3 regions of the Lysinibacillus sp. GW821-FHT14F06 genome follow, and region 1 is predicted to be linked to each of the others. Evidence: riboswitches for the same ligand, from Rfam matches in the RefSeq annotation. Region 1 holds a riboswitch; each other region holds the start of a gene.

Evidence for each region. Region 1 has a riboswitch for cobalamin ahead of cobT (nicotinate-nucleotide--dimethylbenzimidazole phosphoribosyltransferase). Riboswitches for the same ligand answer to the same signal wherever they lie in the genome.
Region 2: another riboswitch for cobalamin. It lies ahead of AC1RNS_RS02620 (energy-coupling factor ABC transporter permease); the one in region 1 lies ahead of cobT (nicotinate-nucleotide--dimethylbenzimidazole phosphoribosyltransferase).
Region 3: another riboswitch for cobalamin. It lies ahead of AC1RNS_RS04105 (DUF4430 domain-containing protein); the one in region 1 lies ahead of cobT (nicotinate-nucleotide--dimethylbenzimidazole phosphoribosyltransferase).

The regions. Positions count from the first base shown of each region.
Region 1 is NZ_JBXAPF010000001.1:93,675-101,357, forward strand. Features, by position in the region: gene AC1RNS_RS00400 (ABC transporter ATP-binding protein) at 1-1,502, shown strand, start outside; cobalamin riboswitch at 1,707-1,883, shown strand; gene cobT (nicotinate-nucleotide--dimethylbenzimidazole phosphoribosyltransferase) at 1,983-3,044, shown strand; gene AC1RNS_RS00410 (trimeric intracellular cation channel family protein) at 3,144-3,749, opposite strand; gene AC1RNS_RS00415 (methionine gamma-lyase family protein) at 4,020-5,270, shown strand; gene AC1RNS_RS00420 (MerR family transcriptional regulator) at 5,428-5,802, shown strand; gene glnA (type I glutamate--ammonia ligase) at 5,864-7,198, shown strand; partial or broken gene AC1RNS_RS00430 (Type 1 glutamine amidotransferase-like domain-containing protein) at 7,333-7,683, shown strand, end outside.
Region 2 is NZ_JBXAPF010000002.1:77,172-84,854, reverse strand. Features, by position in the region: gene AC1RNS_RS02640 (GNAT family N-acetyltransferase) at 1-173, shown strand, start outside; gene AC1RNS_RS02635 (energy-coupling factor ABC transporter ATP-binding protein) at 711-1,550, opposite strand; gene cbiQ (cobalt ECF transporter T component CbiQ) at 1,550-2,320, opposite strand; gene AC1RNS_RS02625 (energy-coupling factor ABC transporter substrate-binding protein) at 2,323-2,595, opposite strand; gene AC1RNS_RS02620 (energy-coupling factor ABC transporter permease) at 2,597-3,343, opposite strand; cobalamin riboswitch at 3,480-3,664, opposite strand; cobalamin riboswitch at 3,909-4,093, shown strand; gene AC1RNS_RS02615 ((2Fe-2S) ferredoxin domain-containing protein) at 4,236-4,607, shown strand; gene cobJ (precorrin-3B C(17)-methyltransferase) at 4,612-6,282, shown strand; gene AC1RNS_RS02605 (sirohydrochlorin chelatase) at 6,297-7,205, shown strand; gene cobK (precorrin-6A reductase) at 7,202-7,683, shown strand, end outside.
Region 3 is NZ_JBXAPF010000003.1:72,877-80,559, forward strand. Features, by position in the region: gene AC1RNS_RS04100 (S-layer homology domain-containing protein) at 1-1,957, opposite strand, end outside; gene AC1RNS_RS04105 (DUF4430 domain-containing protein) at 2,037-2,771, opposite strand; cobalamin riboswitch at 2,950-3,146, opposite strand; gene AC1RNS_RS04110 (acyltransferase family protein) at 4,267-6,165, opposite strand; gene spoIIP (stage II sporulation protein P) at 6,619-7,452, opposite strand; gene gpr (GPR endopeptidase) at 7,506-7,683, opposite strand, start outside.

The DNA of each region.
Region 1 (7,683 bases):
TTTTAATTAATTTAGGCATTAAATTTATTCAGAAATATTATTTAGCGAAATTAATTGCTAACATTCAAATAGATGTTAAATTGAAAATGGTTAAACGAATTATGGCTAAGGATATGGATGATTATCAATTAATTCCTAAAGGCGAAATGATGAATAAAATTGAAAACGATACAAAAGCTTTTTCAAATGTTCTTTCAGAGTTACTAAATATTTTCATCGATTGTATTAGTATTCTAGTTGTGTTTATAATTTTACTAAATATCAATTTATTGTTAGTTTCGATTCTATTTATCACATGTCCATTAACATTATTTATCTTTAAATTTTATGGCAAAAAAATACGGGAAAAGGACATTAGTGTAAAGCAAAGTTTAGATCATTATCTAACATACTTAGGAGAGTTACTGTCATCTTTTAAATTGTTTAAACTATTAAATAATGAAGCTGAGGGAGTAAATAGATATTCTCAAAAAAATGATTTAGTCTATAAACTATCGCTTGAAAAAATGTTGTTAAATATTAAATCCGGGACAATAATAGAATTCATAAATTATATAAGCTATTTGTTGATTCTTATTTTAGGCGTCTATCTTATTTATAAAGAAGATTTGACTATAGGTATTTTAATTGCCTTTACTTCTTATTCAAATAATTTTAACCAGTCATTTTTAAGATTTGGACAACTAAATACCTTTTTTCAAGAAGCCATAGTATCCATAAATAGAGTTAAAAATCTACTAGATGTGCCTGCTGAAACAAAATGTGATGTAAACAATATGTCTAGTCATATGACGATACCTTCATTTGAGGAAGGTAGGATGGTGTTACGTAACGTATGTTATGAATATTCTAATGAATTTTCACCAATTTTTAAAAATATTAATATTGCAATACCTTTAAAAAAAATCGTTCTTTTTAAAGGTGTGAGCGGATCAGGAAAGACAACTTTGTTAAACATACTTTCAGGGTTATATGTAGGTTACACAGGGGAAATATTAATAAATCAATATAATGTGAAAAATATTCCTCACCATATCTATAAGAAAAAAATATGTCTAGTCTCTCAAAATCATTTTTTACTAACTGGAACTATCAAAGAGAATTTACTTTTAGCAAATCCAGATGCTACTAATGAAGATTTAATAAAAGTATGCAAGCTAGTAAATATATATGATTTTATAACGTCTTTGGAGAATAATTTTGATACATTAATTGGACATAATGGACTTGATCTTTCTACTGGACAACAGCAGAGGCTTTCTATAGCGAGATCACTTTTAAGGGATGCCGAAATATATTTGTTTGATGAAATTACAGCTTCATTAGATAAAGAAAATCAGAGCATTATAGAATCTCTACTCATATATTTAAACAAAGTAAAGGGAAAAACCATTGTATTGGTGACACACGATTCAATGATAAAAAATGCAGCTGATTTAACATTTGAAGTTAAGAATGGTCAGATTCACCAAATTCAATCTGGTCTTTTTCCAACTTTCTAGATTATTTATCTTTATTCAGCAAATGTTTTTGTATCGAAAGCATAGCGGCAGATGTTTTATGCGCGTAAGCGTAGCGACAGCGGCAGATACAGAAGACTTCCACCTCTACAGGCGCAAATACGCCAAGGCGAAATTGATACAAAAGTGTAATAAAGATAATGCTGTCATATTGACACCCAAAAAACTTTACAGTAAATTAAAAGAAATTGCATAATAGCATTGGGTGCCCATTATGGGAGAATAGGGAATAAAGTGTAAGTCTTTAGCGGTCCCACCACTGTAAAAGGGAGTTTCATAGAGTATGCCACTAGCATGGTGCTGGGAAGGTTCTATGAAATGTTGAAATTGAGCCAGGAGACCTGCCTAATTGCTTCGATTATATAGACGATGGAAAAGTCTGTAGTTTATTTGTGATGAATAAACTACAGGCTTTTTATTTTTTCTCTAAAGCTCAATGTAAAATAGAAAGGGGAATGATTCATGCAATTATTACAACAAACCATTGAAAGTATTCAACATGTAGACAGTCATATGATGAAGAAAGCGAGAGAGCGTATAGATGCTCTTAGTAAGCCACCTGGAAGTTTGGGAAAACTAGAATCTCTTGCAGTACAATTAGCTGGTATTACAGGAGAAATGTTTCCAAAGATAGATAACAAAGCAATTATTGTCTGTGCTGCAGATCACGGTGTTTGTGAGGAGGATGTAACTTCTAATCCACAAAAGGTAACCTTTTTACAAACAATGAATTTTCCAAAAGGGCTTACGGGTGTTTGTGCTATCGCCAACATAACCAATGCAAAAATCGTAACAGTTGACGTTGGTGTAAAAGAAGATTTACCACTTGATGCTGGGGTCATTTTAAAGAAAATTAAATATGGAACAGACAATATGGCAAAGGGTCCAGCTATGTCAAGAGAAGAAGCTATTCAATCCATCGAAGTAGGTATTGCAGTTGCAACGAGTGAAATAAGTAACGGAGTCGATATTCTTGGTACTGGAGAAATGGGTATTGGGAATACTACACCAAGTGCGGCTATCCTATCCGTGCTTCAAGCCTGTCATCCAAATGTAGTAACGGGAATGGGCGCAGGTGTTGGCGCAGGAGGAATTGCGCATAAGGTGGAGGTTATTCAAAATGCCATTGCATTAAACAAACCAAATCGCCACGATCCTATTGATATTCTTGCAAAAGTTGGTGGCTTAGAAATAGGTGCTATGGCTGGAATTGTACTTGCAGCTGCAGCAAATCGCAAGCCTGTTGTTATAGATGGCTTTATTTCTACGATTGCTGCCCTCATTGCCTTTGAGCTTGAGCCAAAAGTAAAGGACTACATTATTCCTTCACATGCCTCAGAAGAACCAGGTGCTAAAATAGCAGCCAAGTTGTTAGGGATAGAACCAATGCTGCATATGAATATGCGTTTAGGAGAGGGCTCTGGTGCAGCTTTAGCCTTTCCAATTTTAGATGCAGCATGCTCCATGATGAAAAACATGGCTACACTTGAGGAATCTGTAGTGCTAGTAGAATCGAATGAATAGGTGAAAAAATATACGCTTAAGGCATTTCTTTGTAGTACCAAAAAGTATAACAAGTCCATATATTGGAACTATTTGGGCTTGTTACTATTCATAAAATGGTTATGCTCGATTCAGCTTTCGTAAAGGCAAACGCCATTTCTTCATATAGGAAAGAATTCTTAGCACTGTAATCATACCAAATAATCCATATAAAAAGAGGTCGCCTGTTAATACTTCTAGACCAATCACGAGTCCTGCTAGAGCTGCCCAAACACCATAAATTTCATCACGTAATACAAGGGGCTTGCGTCTTGCTAATAGATCTCGAACAATCCCACCTCCTGAACCAGTTAAGACAGCAGCTACAATAACTGCACTAATTGGCATGTCGAGCTTTACAGCATAGAGTGCGCCCTGAATAGCGAATGCAGATAAGCCAATTGCATCTGTGAAGTTTCCCCATCGATGCCAATGCTGAATTAGATGATGTGGAAAAATAAAAAATATAGTAATCGCCGCAAGCGCAATTTGGAACATCATATCCTGTCCCCATAACGTTGTAACAGGTAAGCCAATAAGCAAGTTACGAATTGCTCCACCCCCAAAGGCAGTGACAATACCGAGTATATAAACACCGAATAAATCGTATTCTTCCTCCATCGCGATAATTGCCCCAGAAATAGCAAAGGCAATTGTTCCAATAATACTAAAAACCTCCCAAGCCATCCCTTTTCACCCCTTCTGAAAAATAATGTACTTTCTCATTAAAGTTAAAGAATTCTATTAAATGTAACAGAATCTATGAATTTTGTAGTCGAAATATCGAAAATAATGAAAGAAGTCCGCACATTAGCTTAGCGCATATTACGAGTAGAAACAATAGGCAAGTTTTGCAGACACATCTACAAATTGTTAAGATGAGATAGGAGTAAAGTGAAAACTTCAATTTGTGGGTATGGTGCCCACAATTGAACAAATGTGAATGGAGAAGAATGAATGACTTTTACAACGAATTTAACAACAGAAACGTTAGCATTAGCTACCGAAATAGAGGAGAAGGTTTACCCGTTTCATAGGAAGGTAGACGATATGGCGTTCTTTAATCAACAAAAGGTGCTTGCAGCTTTTAGGAAGCATCAAGTTAGTGACTATCATTTACATCCTTCTAATGGATATGGTTATGATGATGAGGGGCGTGACAATTTAGAGCGTGTTTATGCAGAGGTTTTTGGAGCGGAGGCTGCCATCGTACGTCCACAGATTATTTCGGGGACACATGCCATTACGCTTAGTCTATTCGGAGTGCTGCGACCAGGTGATGAATTGCTGTATATTTCAGGTCAGCCATACGATACATTACAATCCATAGTAGATGGCGGTGACAAGGATACTGGTTCATTAAAGGATTATAAAATCAGTTATCATCATGTGGATTTAATGGCTAATCAAAAGATTGATTGGGACGGTGTAGCGGCTGCTATTACAGAGAATACAAAAATGATTGCTATTCAACGTTCAAAGGGCTATGCAACACGACCATCCTTTACTATTGCAGAAATTGCTGATATGTGCGTGAAAGTCCGTGAATTAGCACCGCAGGCTATTATCTTTGTCGACAATTGCTATGGTGAATTTGTGGAGGATCAGGAACCGACAGAGGTAGGGGCAGATTTAATGGCAGGCTCTCTGATTAAAAACCCAGGGGGAGGATTGGCGAAAATTGGAGGCTATATTGCTGGTCGCGCTGATTTAGTTGAAAAATGTGCCTTTCGTATGACGTCACCTGGTATTGGCGCTGAAGCAGGTGCAACATTAAATACGCTGGGCGATTTTTATCAGGGCTTTTTCTTAGCGCCACACGTTGTAGCACAAGCATTAAAAGGCGCCATTTTCACAGCTGCAATGCTAGAAGAAATTGGTATGTCTACGACACCAAGCTATGATGCGAAACGAACAGATTTAATTCAATCTGTTTCATTCCAAACAGCTGAACAAATGATTGCCTTTTGTCGTGAAATTCAAGCAAACTCACCGATTAATGCCCATTACGCACCAGAGCCAGCCTATATGCCAGGCTATGAGGATGATGTCATAATGGCAGCAGGTACTTTTATTCAAGGTTCGAGTATTGAGCTTACAGCAGACGGTCCTATTCGTCCGCCATATACAGCATTTATTCAAGGCGGCCTCACATATGAGCATGTAAAATTCGCCATTTGTAGTGCTGTTCAAAAAATTCAGAAATAAATAGGTAAAAAACTATTCAAATCATGATTCTGAATAGTTTTTTACAATTTTGTAGCAGTCGAAAAAAATATTAAAAATCGATGTTAGGAAACCTTACATCTTTGTTGACAGTGTAAAAATTTCGTTATATGATAAGCGGGTATTGGAGGGGACTTAAATGAGTCGTGAAATTAGACGAACTATGCCGTTATTATCCATGAGTATCGTGATGCAATTGACCGAGCTTTCGGCACGCCAAATTCGTTATTATGAAGAACACCATTTAATTGAGCCGCACCGAACAGATGGCAATCGTCGAATGTTCTCATTAAATGACGTCGATACATTGCTAGAAATAAAGGATTATTTAGAGCAGGGAATGAATATGGCAAAGATTAAAAAATTATTTGCTAAAAAGAGTGACCCTGTAACGACAGATGAGCCAGATTTAAGTGACTCAGAATTACGTCGCATTATGCGCGAGGAAATGCGTCAAGCACAACGCATGCAAAAATCATCCATTCGACGTGGGGATTTATCCCGATTCTATTAAAAGCCTTTAATAGGGTAGGGTAAAGATAAAAGCTAGACAAATTATAGGAGTGTGGAAAACTGTGGGTAAATACACAAAAGAGGACATTAAACGTCTAATCGAAGAAAAAAACGTAAGCTTTATTCGTTTACAATTTACGGATATACTTGGCACAATCAAAAACGTTGAGATTCCTGTAAGCCAATTAGACAAAGCGCTAGAAAATAAAATGATGTTTGATGGTTCATCTATTGAAGGTTTCGTTCGTATCGAAGAATCAGATATGTATTTATATCCTGATTTAGATTCGTTTGTAGTATTCCCTTGGACTTCTGAAAAAGGGAAAGTAGCACGCTTCATTTGTGATGTCTACACTGCTAAAGGCGAACCGTTTGCTGGTGACCCACGTAATAACCTAAAACGTATCCTAAAGAAAATGGAAGATATGGGCTTCACAAGCTTCAACTTAGGGCCTGAACCAGAGTTCTTCCTATTCAAATTAGATGCAAAAGGCGAACCAACACTAGAAGTAAATGACCACGGTGGTTACTTCGATTTAGCGCCAACTGATCTTGGTGAAAATTGCCGTCGTGATATCGTATTAGAGCTAGAAGAGATGGGCTTTGAAATCGAAGCTTCTCACCATGAGGTAGCTCCTGGACAACACGAAATCGACTTTAAATATGCAGATGCTATTACAGCTTGTGATAATATCCAAACGTTCAAATTAGTTGTAAAAACAATTGCTCGTAAACATGGCTTACACGCTACTTTCATGCCAAAACCATTATACGGTGAAGCTGGCTCTGGGATGCACTTCAATGTTTCGTTGTTTAAAGGGAAAGAAAATGCATTCTACGATGAATCGACTGAACTAGGTCTTTCTGATACAGCTATGCAATTCATGGCAGGAGTTATTGCGCATGTTCAAGGCTTCACAGCTGTAACAAACCCTACAGTTAACTCTTATAAACGTCTTGTTCCTGGTTACGAAGCACCTTGTTATGTTGCATGGTCAGCACAAAACCGTTCACCACTAATTCGTATTCCATCAGCTCGTGGTCTGTCAACACGTGTAGAGGTACGTTCTGTGGACCCAGCCGCTAATCCATATTTAGCAATGGCTGTTATTTTAGAAGCGGGTCTAGAAGGGATTCGTCAAAACCTAACTCCACCAGCTGCAATTAACCGTAACATTTATGTGATGTCTGAAGAAGAACGTAAAGCAAATGGAATTGAAAACTTACCACCAGCTCTTGATGACGCGTTAACATTACTAGCTAAAGACAAAGTAGCTCAAGAAGCGTTAGGTGAGCATATCTATGCAAACTTCAAAGAAGCAAAAGAAATCGAGTTTGATATGTATCGCACTACTGTTCATCAATGGGAACGTGACCAATATTTAAAAATGTACTAATAAAAAGCGTTGGATCTGTATGGGTCCAACGCTTTTTTTCTGCAACTATTGGGGCAGGGCTAGTTCAAAAAGGGTTTACTTAAATACTTGTATAACTTTTTACCTAATGTTATTTTCTGGAAGTGGTTTTTTAGATGAGACAAATAATTGCACTTGGTGGTGGCGGTTTTTCAATGGAACCAGATAATCCATTATTAGATTTATATATATTGAACCAAGTTGAGAAATTTGAGCCTAACATTTGCTTTATCCCTACCGCAAGTGGAGATGCCGATAATACATATTAAGGTATTATAATTTTTTTAATCACCAAAATTGTGATCCATCCCATCTTTCACTATTTAATCCCCCAACCAGGGATCTTGAAAGTTTTATATTAGAAAAAGATATTGTTGATGTTGGTGGAGGAAACACTAAAAATCTTTTAGCTTTGTGAACAGAATGGGGATTAGATCATGTTTTAAGAAAAGCGTGGAACCAAGGAG
Region 2 (7,683 bases), on a different contig from region 1:
GCCAAGGGGTGGGCACGGCATTAATGCATAAGGTATTTCAATATTGTGAGCAGCAATCTGCTCGTTATGTCACACTTCAAACAGCCACTGATAATATTAATGCAAGAAAGCTATACGAAAATCTTCATATGAAACAAGATCAATATTGTAATTACGTAAAGTATTTTGATTAAGAAATAAGCATCTCGCCATGATAGGACGAAGATGCTTTTCTAGTTTAATTGGTGGTTTCTGAATTAAATGCAAGAAAAAACGCTAAGGTATGAAGAAAAAAGCTCGGCTCCTTCTAATAAACGCTGAGGTGCAAAGATAAAGAACTCAGATTCCCCCAAGAATCGCTCAGGTGAGAAGACAAAGAGCTCAGATTCCCCCAAGAATCGCTCAGGTGAGAAGACAAAGAGCTCAGGTTTCCTCAAGAATCGCTCAGGTGAGAAGAAAAAGAGCTCAGGTTTCCTCAAGAATCGCTCAGGTAAGAAGAAAAAGAGCTCAGGTTTCCCCAAGAAATGCTCAGGTGCGAAGGCAAAGAGCTCGGGTTTCCCCAAGAAATGCTCAGGTGAGAAGAAAAAGAGCTCGGGTCCCCTCAAGAATCGCTCAGGTGAGAAGAAAAAGAGCTCAGGTTTCCCCAAGAATCGCTCAGGTGAGAAGACAAAGAGCTCAGATTCCCAAAGAATCGCTCGGGTCCCCTCAAAAAACAGCTCAGATACAGATCCTCAAATCTGCTCAATCAGTTTCTGTAAATCATCCTTTGAACGAGGTAGCTTAATGTTTTCCTTCAATAGTTTTTTACTCTGTAAAGCAAGTGTCATTTCAAAGACCCAGGGACGTTCCAGATGGGCTCGTTGAATTAACTCCTCCTGATAAAACATCTCAACAGGGTCCCCGTTATAGATGATTTTGCCACCTTCCATAACGATAATTTGATCTGCCCATTCATAGGCTAATGGGATGTCATGGGTCGCCATTAAAATGGTACGATCCCCATTTTCTAATTTGGCTAAATACTGTAAAACTTGTGCAGCATAATAATTATCGAGTCCAGCGGTTGGCTCGTCTAATAATAAAACAGATGGTTCCATCGCTAGTACACCTGCCATGGCTACTCGTTTTTTCTGACCCACACTTAAAAAATGTATTGGTTTATCGAGTAGCGCTTCCACCTCTGTTTGTTCTACTGCCCAAGCAATTTTCTCTTCAATTTTTTCAGTTGTCCAACCGAGGTTCAAAGGTCCAAATGCAATATCCTGCTTCACTGTACCCGAAAATAGCTGATTGTCTGCATCCTGAAAAACAATGCCAACCTGTTGACGTAATTCTTTTAATGCTTTTCTGCTATACTGTAGCTCCTTGCCGCAAAAGGCTATATTTCCAGTAGTTGGCTTAAGAATCCCATTGAGGAGCTGAAATAATGTAGATTTTCCCGCTCCATTATGACCTAGTAGGGCGATTTTTTTGCCTTTCGGAATTTGGAGTGTAATATCTGTTAGTGCGTGTGTTCCATCTACATAGTCGTAAGAAAGCTGATTTAGTTCAAAGTATAAGTCTGTTGTCATTAGAAAAAACCTCCATACACGATGAGGAATAGTAAGATAGCGGCAATACCGAGCCAGTTTTTCATGCTATAGGTTGCTTTCTCCTGCCAATATACCGCTTCGCCACCACGTGCTTGCATGGCATTATTAAGCTCGCGGCTTCGTTGGAACATTTCAGCAAATAAAGCGGCGATAAGCATAGATACAGAGCGTAGCCACTGGGCAGGTGAGCGATAACCAAGTCGAGCCTGCTGAGCAAGGTGAATTTTTTGCATACTGTCTAAAAAAATAAAAATAAATCGATATGTTAATTCCACTAGCTCAACAAACAACGCAGGAATTCTACATTGTCGTAACACATGACAAATAGATTGTACGGATGTTGTTAGGATTAAAAAATATAAACAACTGACACTTCCAAGAACGATGAAAAAAAGTTGCTGTGCTGTAAATAAGCTTACATTGCCCACAAAAATTGTCCAATGTTTAAAAGAAAATGACCAGATATGTGCAGGTAGTTTGCTAGTCGCTGGTGCTATTGAAATTAAAATAGATAGTAAGCTAGATAGTAAAAAAAATCCGGGTAACAATAATAGTTTAAAATAATATTTAACAGGGATTTTAGCGCCTATAATGATAAAAGCACTCATTACAATAAATGTAATGAGTGAAATTCGTTCATCTCTCATGATAAGCGACAATAATAATAGTCCAAAGGAAAACATCATTTTTTCTAGCGGATGAACAGACGCTAGCTTATTCATATATGCATACTTATCAATGAGTAACATACTTAACCTTCTTTATGTTTACCGCGCATATAGCCGATGAAATAGCCGATGAAACCGGCACCAATAGCAGCTTGTAGTGCGAATAATAAGCTTTCAATTTCTCCACTTGGTGGTTCCCATAAGCTTTCAAACCATGGTTCGTAGTCAGCATTTATTTCACCGATTGCTGCCTCCGCTTCACCATCTGCTCCTCCGAATTCAGCACCTTTTTGTATGAAAAGTGGGATAATGGCTAATAACACAACGATTGCAAGCAGTAATAAGTTTTTTTTCATCCTAATGTGCCTCCTTTGTTGAGAAAACACGTAATGCTTTTAATTCGCTTACATTGTATTTTTTTAAGAAATTCATCACGACTACTGTTAAAATTCCTTCACTAACAGCAAGAGGAATTTGTGTTAAAGCAAAAATACCCGCAAATTTTGAGAATGAAGCCATAAAGTCACCAACCTCAGAAGGGAAAGCAAGAGCTAGCTGTACAGAAGTGACAATATATGTACCTAAATCACCAAGCATAGCAGCTAAAAATACAGCTAAAGAAAATGATAGACCCATTTTTTGAGAGCCTTTAAATACATAATAAGCAATAATTGGACCAACGACTGCCATAGAAAAGGCGTTAGCTCCTAAAGTTGTAAGCCCTCCATGTGCTAAAAGTAAAGCTTGGAATAATAATACAATCGTTCCGATTACACTCATTGCTAATGGTCCAAAAAGAACTGTGCCGAGCCCAACACCTGTTGGATGCGAGCAGCTTCCTGTTACAGACGGAATCTTTAATGCTGATAACACAAAGGCAAAGGCACCTGATAGTCCTAAAATCATTTTTGTTTCAGGGTTTGCATCAATCGTTTTGCGAATTGAACGTAATCCTAAAATAATAAATGGAATGGATACAACCCACCAAAAAATGGCCCACTCGATTGGCAAAAAGCCCTCCATTATATGCATGGCAAATGCACGATTTGGCACAAATAAAAATGCCAATAAGAAATAACTAAGCTTCCAGCCTGAGAATTTCAAAACTTCTCCTCCTCACTTATAGTTTTTGAATTAGCGTGCGAAAATAAAAAAACACTTCTCCATATTGGAAAAGTGCATAGCTAAGACAAATAGAATTCGATTCTACTAAGCCGCACACCTATCCTCGTAGGTTGAAACGTTCACATACTTTTCGGCAGGTCTCCTGGCTTTAGTTCCTCGTTTTATAGGCCTTCCCATCCGTTGGACAGTGACATTCTCTATAAAACTCCCTAGTACAGTGGCGGGACCGCGCCGGACTTGAACCGGCTTCCCTTTTAAGCGAAATGATAAGCACTTCGCACCGAAAAAAGATGAAGTTGTGAGATTTCACGACACAGTGTAACATGATTTTTCATCTTGAGGCTATCTTTTTTAGAAAAAATTTTTAAAATTGAGGTGCAATCTAGAAAATTCTGATAAAATAAAAGAGAAACTTTTCTTTTTTCTACGAATTTTTTGATGAAATTTTAATGAAAATGTCATAATTTTAGAGAGAAATATTGAAATTTTAAAATTATAAGATATGATAGAGACAGTTTTCAATTCGTGTTAAACATACAAATTTGATATAAAAACATACATAAGTGCTTGAATATTTTCAAGATAATAGGGAAATTGGTGAAAATCCGATACAGCCCCCGCTACTGTAATAGCTGATGAAATCGCAAATGCCACCTAGTGCAAACTTGGGAAGGCGCGAAAGTAAATGGAAGCTTAAGTCAGGAAACCTGCTTATGTAATCATGCATGCAAACTTTTCGGAGGGAGAAGTTGAAGCAAAGGCGAGTACCTGTAGTTTATTCGACTTTATTTGGCTTCTACAAAACCTTTACTCTTCGAATTAGAGTAAAGGTTTTTCTTTGTTCCTAAAAGTATTGAGGGGGAGAACAACGATGACTACTTGGAATTTAGAAGGGATGCAAACACATCTTTTTATTTGCAATGGCAGTAGCTGTATGAAAAAAGAAGCGGAGGAAATTACGCAAGCTATTCGTGATGAAATACAGTTACAGGCACTTGATAAAACAATACATACAACACGGACACGCTGCAATGGCAGATGTAAGGATGCGTGTGTTGTCATTGCGTATCCACAAGGAAATTGGTACCGTGTGCCAACAACAGAGCATGCAAGGGCACTTGTACAGGATTTACATCATGAGTCACTGCATGATGAACATGTCTTTACGCTTCGTGAGGGCACGTTACAGCGGACAGCACAAACAACAGCCATTAAAGGCATCGAAAAGGTGAAAGAGGGGTAACAAAATGGCGCAAAAAGGGAAGATTTTCGTGGTTGGCTTTGGGCCTGGTGATTTTAATCATATTACACATCGGGCAGTGGAGGCATTACAACAGAGTGATATGATTATAGGCTATAAAACATATGTAGAGCTTATTCAAGACTTAGTTAATGCAAAATCCATTGTTAGCACAGGTATGACGGAGGAAGTATCTCGTGCACAGGAAGCGGTACGCCAAGCGGAGGCAGGGAATATCGTATCTGTTATTTCCAGCGGTGATTCTGGTGTTTATGGCATGGCAGGATTAGTGTATGAGGTATTGATCGAGCTTGGTTGGACGGAAGCAACTGGTGTAGAGGTAGAAATTGTTCCAGGTATTTCAGCTATCAACTCATGTGCAAGTTTACTAGGTGCTCCAATTATGCATGATGCTTGTACAATCAGTTTAAGTGACCACCTAACACCTTGGAATTTAATTGCGAAGCGTGTAGAGGCAGCAGCGATGGCGGATTTTGTGATTGCGTTGTATAACCCAAAAAGTGGTCGACGTACTAGACAAATTGTGGAGGCCCAGCGCATTTTATTAGAATATCGTTCACCTGATACTCCAGTGGGGCTTGTCAAAAGCGCGTATCGTGACCGTCAGGAAGTTACAATGACAACTTTAGCAGAAATGCTAGAGCATGATATTGGGATGCTGACAACGGTTATTATCGGAAATTCATCAACGTTTTTCTATGATAATAAAATGATTACACCACGCGGCTATCAGCGTAAATATACACTCGGTGAGGAAAAGCAGCCATTACGTCCACACCAACGTTTAAGGGAAGAAAATGAACCATGGGCAATGAATCAAGAAACAGGGGAGGCACGCAATGACTTTGCAGCAGATCCTAATGCTAATCGTATTGAGCCCAGTGTAGCCATTACACCTAATCCAAAGCAAAAAAAAACTTCACTTGAGATGGCGACAGCAGCGTTAGCGATGGTCAAAGGAACAAATGAGGTAAAGATAACACCAAAGCTTGTGCAACAAAAAATCGAATCTATCTTTGAATTAGCTGTAAGCCCAGGAGTAGCCAATAAATTTTTCACTCCGCAACAGATGATCACGCTGGCAGAAGTTGTTGGAGAGGATGGAACGATGGAATACACACCTGACCATCAAATCCATTTAAAAATCCCAACGACAGAGCCAGAAAAAATTACAGCCAAGCTTCGTGAGGTTGGATTTTTACTGACACCGATTGGAGATGTATTATCATTAAAGGCTTGTGACTTCTGTTACGGAGAAAAGGTTGATTCGATTCCATATGCAGAGGAGATTCAGGAGAAACTTGGTGGTATGTCTTTACCGAAAACTTTGAATATTGGCTTTAATGGCTGCGGTATGGCGTGCTATCGAGCAGTATTTGATGATATTGGTATTGTTTATCGTAAAAGCAGGTTCGATGTTTTTATTGGGGCAAAGCCAGTAGGACGTACAGCACATGCTGCACAGCCAGTTGTAGAGGGACTAGAGCCTGAACAACTTATTCCACTCATTACGGATATCATTGAGGAGTATAAAGCAAATGCCCACCCAAATGAACGTCTGTTTAAGTATTTTAAACGTGTTAAAAAGATTCTGCACTTTACGTATCAGGATATGTCTTCAAAAATAAAAGTAGAGCCCGCTCCATGCGGTGACTAGTGAGGAGTTATGAGATGAAAGCAATTTTATTTGTCGGCCATGGAAGCCGTTTAGCAGCAGGAAATGATGAGGTACGTACATTTATTGAGCAAATGACACCTCGTATTGATGATAGCTTCTTAGTAGAAACGTGTTTCTTGGAGTTTGCTTCTCCAAACATTGAAGAGGGTATAACAAATTGTGTGAAGAAGGGTGCAACAGAGGTGCATGTGATTCCAATTATTCTTCTTCATGCTGGGCATTCAAAGCTACATATCCCAGCAGAAATCGAACATGCGCGTGAGCATTATCCACATATTACATTCACATATGGTCAAACGATAGGTGTCCATGAAGAGATATTTGCTATTTTAGAGGATCGTTTAGCTGAAATCGGCTTCAATGCTGAAGAGGAACAACAGGATACAGCTATCTTGTTAATTGCACGAGGCGGCAGTGATTCATCTGCAAATGGTGATTTTTATAAAATTACACGTCTGTTATGGGAAAAGTTGCCTGTCAAATATGTTGAAAGTGCCTTTATGGGGGTAACGGACCCTCGTGTCGAAGAGGGAATTGAGCGCTGTGTTAAGCTAGGTGCTAAAAAAATCATTATGCTTCCGTACTTTTTATTCACGGGCATCCTGATGGAACGTATGAATGGTATGTGTCAACAATTTAACGACAAATATCCAGATTGTGATATTCAAATTGCTGACTATTTTGGCTATCATGAACGTTTGCAAAATGTGCTACTAGAGCGTATTGAGCAAGCTGTAAATGGGACATCAACAGGTATGCAGGATTTAGAAAATTATCGAGCATATGCAGCGGTGCATGGTCATGCGCATCATCATCACCATCATGACCACGATCATGATCACGACCATCATGATCATCATCACGAACATGACCATCACCATGAAGAGGAGTCTGTGAAATGATTTTCATGTTAGCAGGGACGAGTGATGCTAGAGACTTAGCTCTTGAAATACAGTCAGCAGGATATGATGTAACGGCAACAGTCGTTACTGAATCAGCAGCCTCTAGCCTTGCTGAGGTGGGTCTGCCTCATTTAATTGGACGATTAACAGCTGAAGAAATGGCGACTATTATGACAGAACAAGGCTATCGTTTAGTTGTAGATGCCTCTCACCCATTTGCTGAGGAAGCTTCCAAAAATGCCATGGCAGCAGCGGAGCAAGCAAATGTACCGTATATTCGCTATGAACGAGCACATGAGCACTATTCTCATCCTCTTATAACAGTAGTAAAAGATTATGAGGAGGCTGCACACTTAGCGGCAGAAAAACGTGGTGTCATTATGCTAACGACAGGCAGTAAAACGCTTGCGACATTTACTAAGGTTTTACATGGCCTGGAGAATACAAGAGTGATTGCACGTATGCTACCTAGACTTGA
Region 3 (7,683 bases), on a different contig from region 1:
GATCAGTACCGCTCCATGCAAATCCGCCACCATTCTTTATTTCCTTTGATAAAATATTTTGAATTAGTTTATCACGCGTTGTTGTCGCCGTTTTAGGTAATTCAAATCCCCAAGTATCCAGTGCAATTAATGAAAAGATAGACGAATTGACACCAGGGCTTGTAGCAAAACTCAAATCTGATAACTTTTCAACTAGATTGTAGCCAGCTACATCTCTCGGATCTTTCCCAATTGCTGTGAGAGCTATTATAACTCGAGCCCAGTCCGTTGCTTGAGTGCCTATTTCCCCATTTGTTGCTTTTACATGATTAACGAGATTGCGATAATATTTATCATAATAAGTTGCATATTTGGCAGTATTATCACCACGAGCTAATGTTAATATAGTCCATTCAGACCCATAAACGGGCTCATATGAACCTTTCGTTAAGTAGTTAGCGACAGCATTGTATATTTCAACTGTTGTCGGTTGTAGTTCAACTAAGCGCTTTTGTAAAGCCTCTAGATGCGTGTAATTTGTTACCCTGCTTTGATGTGCAGGTAATAACTTATCATAAGCTTGCTGTGCTTCAAGAACTTTTAAATGATCAGCCCAAATAAGTGCTTCTACAGTAGGAAGTACACCAATTTTTTCGATAACTTGTTTAATATCATCCTCTGCATTAATCATTTTCTCCTTTTCAAGGAGGTCGTTATAGTTTGATACCCCTTTGGAGCCACCAGGTATATTGTTTGGGTTAGCTAACTTTTTCAAAGCTTCTTTTGCAGTTTTTAATTGTTCTTCCGCTAGTGGGCTATTTATATTAATAGCATCAATTAACAGTTCAACATACCGAACTTCTTTTGCAAAAAGGTCACCCTTATTTGCTACTTTTTTTTGTTCTGCTGTTGGTATAGCTGCATATTTTTTTCTTGCATGATCGAGTTGCTCTTTTATTGCTGAATCAATTGTTAAATCATCTATTTTAGGAAGCGCATCGATAACAAGAAATACATATTTAATTTCTTTTGCTGCAAGTTCTTGATTAAATGCTAGTATATCTGCAGGATCTGTTACTTTTTTTAGATCTCGATAACCAGATGTTTTAATCAGAGAATTATATTTTTCACGAACTGTATCTAACTTCTTATCCCATTCATCACTTAAAGAAATAATCCCTTCAGGTGCAGGTATAGCGTTGTTAGGGTCTTGCATATAGTATCTAAAATATGCAATTTCCTTTTCTAGTAACTGGAGAAAATAAGGTAGTTTATTATCGGATATTAAAAGAGTACGAGCAGGTGCTTTTACTTTACTATCTAGTACTCGTGCTTGCTGTAGTAGCTGATATGTTGCTTCATCGGCTCTTTCGATTGTAGGTAGAGCAATAATAAAATCTATTGCCTCTCGAGCTTCTGGTGAAATAACATATACTTTAACTGCTTTAGTTCCACTATCTAATTGAGCGGTAATGACTGTCTCTCCGATTGTCTGAGCTATTACGTTCCCACTAGTGTCAACGGTTGCAATTCCTGAGTCACTTGAAGACCATGTGACTGTGGCACTATCACCTGTTGTTGAGTTAGTAGCAGTAAGTTGAAATGTTTCTCCCGCTAATAATAGTAAAGGTTCCTCCGTATTTAGCTGAATATCGCTAATGGCAAAGGGCGCAACTTCTACGTTAGGAGCTACCTCCGTCGTATCCCCTAAATGTGTAAGATCATCTAATTCAGCTTCATCATCAGATTGCAGTGCATTTTCCTGTTCTGTTGAATCCCCTTCTTCTTTTTCATTATCCAACCCTAGAGCATTATCCTGCTTTTCTGAATCATCAGGTTCAATACCATTTATGTCTGTAGGAGGATCGAGTAAATCCCCTTCAAAATGCTGTGCCTTAATTGCAGTGACTGGAGAAAATAGCGATACAATTAAAATAAAAATAACTGCTATATGTAGCTGTTTTTTCCATATAGTCATAGAAAAACTCACTTCCTTTATACATAATGAAATACTGACAAGCTGAATTAATTCATCTCGTCAGTATCAATTTATCTAGCTATTGTACTTTCACTTCAACTGGCTCACTTGCTGAGCTACCGAATAAAGCATTGGCAGAGGCTGTAATGGTAATAGTACCTGCTTGTGCCTGACCCGCAAATGTAATAACAGCTTGTTGGTTTGTATTCACAGTAATCGACTGAGCTGTTAATGCTGTTGTCCCTGTGTTAATTGTCCAGTTTGCTAAATTAGAGGCATCTGGTGTTATAAATAAATCACCAGTTAAATTTACCGTAACGGATGGATTGTTATCATTTACAGCAATTGCACTTGCCGTTTCTAATTTAGCCCATGTAGTGTAATAAATATGAACGACATCATCAGCCTCTAATTGATACTCAGCTAATCCATAGTTAGGACTAACACCATTTACAGTGTATACCCAGCCATCCCAACCATTTAAGCTGCCCGCAGCACGTCCATCAATTGATTGAAGATATGGACCATATTGAGTAGAAACCACTACATAAGGAATACCCTCAGCATCAAATACTTGCTCTACAAGCTCTAGCGCTGTTGTTCCTTCTTGAACATTCACAGTTGTTCCTGCTAAAATTTCATCACATGAACCAGTACCGCATAAACCAGTCGCTGATAACTGAACATCAAAATCTGCTGTTTGTGCTTCCTGACTTACGGGCTGTAATAATGCTGCACTTGCTGTTGGTGACACGAGCGAAAATGCTAAAAGCAGGACTAACGCGAATTGCCACCATTTTTTGAAATGAACCATTTGTAAAACCTCCTATTTTTATTATTTCGTGAATGTTCTTGCAATTAACTCGAAAATAAAAAGATGCTTCTCCAAAAAGGGGAAGCATCTAATCTAATGGAAAACAGAAAAAAGGCGCTAAAACGTAGTTTGCCTGTCCGTCTATTTGCCGTAAGTTCTCCTAGCTTCCGAAGAGAGTTAATACGATGGAATAAAGGCAGGTCTCCTGGCTCGTGTATCCTATTCAGAACCTTCCCATCTACTGGAGGCATTTTTCCTCGTTTGACAGTGGTATTTTCTGTAGTCATCTACACTTACAGTTGCGGAAACAGCTTCGGCTTTGTACCGAATTCCCTATTAAGCTCTTAAAAGAGCACCTTTAATCTGCAATTCTTATTCACTTACTGTTAAGTTTAGCATATATTTCTATTTTTCAAAATAGTTAAATAAAAAAGAAGTATATTTTTTAGATATAGTAAGCTTTAAAAGAGAAAGTAAGCATCTAGTGTCCATATTACTTTCTCACTAAAAGCAGCATTGAAAGCCATAGTGAAAGTAAGGTCTTCAACGCTGCGTGGTAAAACAAAAAATATAGAAATTGATAATCTAACTGTCACACAATAGCTAGATAATTTAAATGGAATTATAAAAAATAAAAGGAACAAGTCCATCTCCAAGGAGAATATATTAATCGATTGCATTTAAAGCCGTATATAGGTCATTAGGAGCTTCAAAATTTAGATTGATAAAACGGTTCAATTAAATTTTTAGAACCGTGTATACAGCAAATACAAGCCAAATATGTGATAAGCTTAGCATCATCTTATTAACATTGCCATTACTATAGCTGAAATACTACCAGGAAATCGAATTTATAGTTCGGAACTTCAGCTTATTAATACTTTTACAGAGCATTGGCATTGGAAATATTCGAACTAAGCTAGCCTCATTTACTATATTACACAAAATAAAAAAGCTGCAGGGTTAATTGCAGCTTTTTGTTTCATCTGTTTTCAGCAACGTAAACGGTGATTATGATACATGATAAACGGTGATTCTCTCGTTTTTCTGTGTCTATCACTTAATCTAACCATTAAAGCTTTATAATGATGGGCTTTTTCTTTGATATTCTTAGTGCTCTGTAGAAATAGCTTAATAGGCTGAAGCACCGTAGTCTTCAAGCTTCTTGCTGTTCGTTTATTTTTATAAGGTTTGCTACCGCACTTGAATGGTCGTCATTCCAGCTGCTTTAATCGTCTGGTGCTGTGGTGGCGCTTTTGGTTCAATAAATAACGTTGAGTAATATGCATCAGCAATCGTAATTAGATAAATCACAAAAAGTAATTGTTTTGTTCAATGATTCAAAAATGTATTTCTCCTTTTTTAATGCAATTAATTAAAAATGTATAGTAGTAATACGAACAGTCATAAAAAAGGTTTCACCTAAACTAAATTTTTTTTAAAATTTTTTCTCACATAAAAATAGCCATCTACCATAAATTGGCTATTCGTTACATCAATGGACAGGATTTATAGCTTGTTGAATTAGATTTGTTAAAGAAGCAATCCCCTTTTGCTCTAAATGGACGCCGTCTGGGGCGAAAAACTCAGGATGGTTGATCGCACTATCATACCAATCAATTAAAGTAATATTATCATATTCCTGCGCTTTCTGTTGTAATGCTTGATTTACTTTCCCCTCCCAGGAACGTGGTACACGCGTATTCACTAGATAAATATCAGCATTAGAAAAAGCCTTTAATAAGGTATCAATTTGAGCATTGGTAAAGTAGCCGTTTGTTCCGAGCTGAATGATGACTGCTTTATCTGGTTGATTAAAGCTAGCATAATTAGGAGCTAATTTAACGGCTTGTGAAAATTGGCGACCAATTTTTGCATCTATGGTAATGCTAGGATAGATGTTATGTAAGCTCTTAGCAATATCTATCATTACTGAATCGCCAATGGCCAATATTCCATTATACGATTCATGAACTTCTGTCTCATTTTCCTCCTGCTCAGGCTCTACTGCATATTGATCCGTATTTGAATCAACATTCTCTTCTTCATCAATTAATGACTCCTGCTGAGATGTTTCCTGCTCCTTTTCGGAATCATGATTGGTTGAAGGCTGCTGTGTTCCACCATCTATTTTAATATTCGTAGGCCGTGACTCAATAGATTCTATTTTCTCTTCACCTACAACCCCTGTCATTCCAGTAAAAAATACTAGAAGGAAAAGTGGAATGAGCGTGGTTGAAATTTTTCTAGCAAGCGTGAAGCTTCCCCATTTGTGTTTATTGAATATAAAATACTGTCTAAAATAACAGCGGAACCCATCCTTACGAATCGGCATTTCAATAAAACGATAGGATAGTTCTGCAATTGTAAAGATAAGCATCAGCTGTAAAGCAACTCGCCAATAAGCTGGATTGCCTATTTCGTGTACTGGAGTACCTAAAACAATAATTGGATAATGCCATAGATAAATCCCATATGATCTTGAACCAATCCAACGCAAAGGTTTCCAAGAAAGTATTTTTCCTAAAAAGCTAACTGGGTGACATATGCAGCCTATTAAGATGGCTGCATTTAAGCAAAATACAAACATCCCTCCTCGATATAGGAAAGATTGATATTCATCCACCAACAAAATACCGATAATGAAAATACTAAAAGCTACTAAGCTTACAATATTTAACTGATAGACATGATTAGTAGAGATTTTTTGTGTTGAAAGTCTTTTCATCGGCCAGATAAGAGCCAACCAGCAACCTATTAGTAATTCAAAAGAACGCGTATCTGTTCCATAATAGACACGACTGGGATCTGCTCCTGGTTGATATAGTATAGCCATTAGCACTGCAGAACCAAGTGCCCCCAGAAAAACAAAAATAGCGAGCTTATTTTGCTTTTTGGCAATCAGAAGTCCGAGCATTAAAAGAACTGGCCATAATAAATAAAATTGTTCCTCAATGGCTAACGACCATAAATTCTTTAATGGCGAAGGGGAACCAAAACTATCAAAATAGGAGAGTTTGTGAAAAATAAACCACCAATTACTTGAATAAAAAATAGAGGAAATCGCATCACCACGTAGTGTATGAAGTAGCTCCTTATGAAATAGAGTCGCCCATGCAAATGTTACAATAATCATGACATAGGCAGCTGGCAGTAAGCGTCTAAATCGTCCTAACCAGAATTTCTTCAATCCAACAGACAACTGACTTCCTTTTAAAGGTAAAATAGTTGAGGTAATTAAATACCCTGATAAAACAAAAAAGATATCGACTCCTAAAAATCCCCCACTGACCCATCTGAAATTGAAATGATAAGCTATAACAGCTAATACTGCTAATGCTCTAATCCCATCGAGTCCAGGGATATAACGATGATTGAATGACTTGCCTGACATAAAATTCCTTCTCCCAATAATTTATAAACCTTTTCACCATGTTTAATGTAAAAAAATAATAAAGCCAAACATCGTCTCCTTTTGTATGTTCACTTATATAATGACGAATAAGGCACTTAAAAAGTTAATAATAAGTGCTATCTTCGTAAAATTTAAATTCGTCTTTTTGTGCAAAAAAAAAATTATATGTATGTTCATTCAAAAAAGCATCTCCATTAATGGTAGATGCTTCAAAAACGTAATCGCCCAGTGCATATGCCATAATTTTCAACTCAAATCTTTAGCTAACTCGAAAATTATAAGACAAGCAATAAACAATTTAAAGGCTTTTCATTATGTTTTTCTAAATAAATTTTTGGTAATTTTGCTAAGATACGTTCATTTTTCATACTTTGTCCAAAACATGATTTTGCCTTCTTTTAATTTGCAAAAAGAAGGCAATTTCATTATGCTTTATGAATCTTGGTTTTCTGTAATAAAGGATTTGGCAATGGCTTTCCCAATTATCGCAATTGTACGATTCAATTCATCTTCTGTATTATCTATTCCACCTAGTTCAATTAAAATCATTTCTTTCGTTAAATCCTGATTATAGCGTCCATCTACATTGTCACCGCTTTTAGAGATCACACCTCTAGAGATTTTCGGCACAATTTCATTCATAGCAGCCGATAAGCTTTCTGCATAAGCAGTATTCCATCTATAATTTTTATGCTCAGCTCCTACAACAATGGCAATTCGAGCATAGGACTCATTGTTGTGTGTAATCGTTGTAGCATTTTTCTTAGCAGAATCTCGATGCAAATCAATAACTAAATCATAGGTTTGCTCTTGCAAACGTTTAGATAAATAAGGTCGCACCGTATTATAAGCATCTGGAAAAGTTTTCCCCTCAAGCTTCATTACCTTCATAACATCAACATCTAAAACATCCGTTTGAATACCATTCATACTAAAATGCTTAGAAATAGCACCTTGTAAATTATAAATATTTGTTTTCTCATCATAAACTTCTGCTTTCCCACTGACAGCTTTCACCATTGGTTGATAGGATTCTTGAGAATGCGTAAATAATAATAATACGTTAAAAGGATTCGATTCTTCTGTTTGCTCTAGTGCACTTTGTTCAGCTAAATTCGTAGCGGCAAACACGACTTGCTTATCCTCGGGTTGTTTAATCGGAGTCGATGCTTGCTTGTTGAACGGAAGTTGCCCAGCAATGACAGGTAATACGAAGAAGAACAATAATAAACCAAATGACCACTGTAGTTTTTTTAGCAAAGTCACACCCTCCTCCCCTTATCGTATGGAGGGGGTGCACCTTTTAGAACGAAAAAAAATTAGAGTTTATTTGCCCATTTCATCAGCATAGATGAAACGAGTTTTGCATAGCTATCTATCCAATAATCTGCTTCCTTTGGCGTCACCATTAGCTGTGTATGTGAGCCTGCAAACGTCTCTTCAAACAATTGTTGACGCTCCTCTTTTGACCAAGTTGCCCACTCACCAAAAATTGGT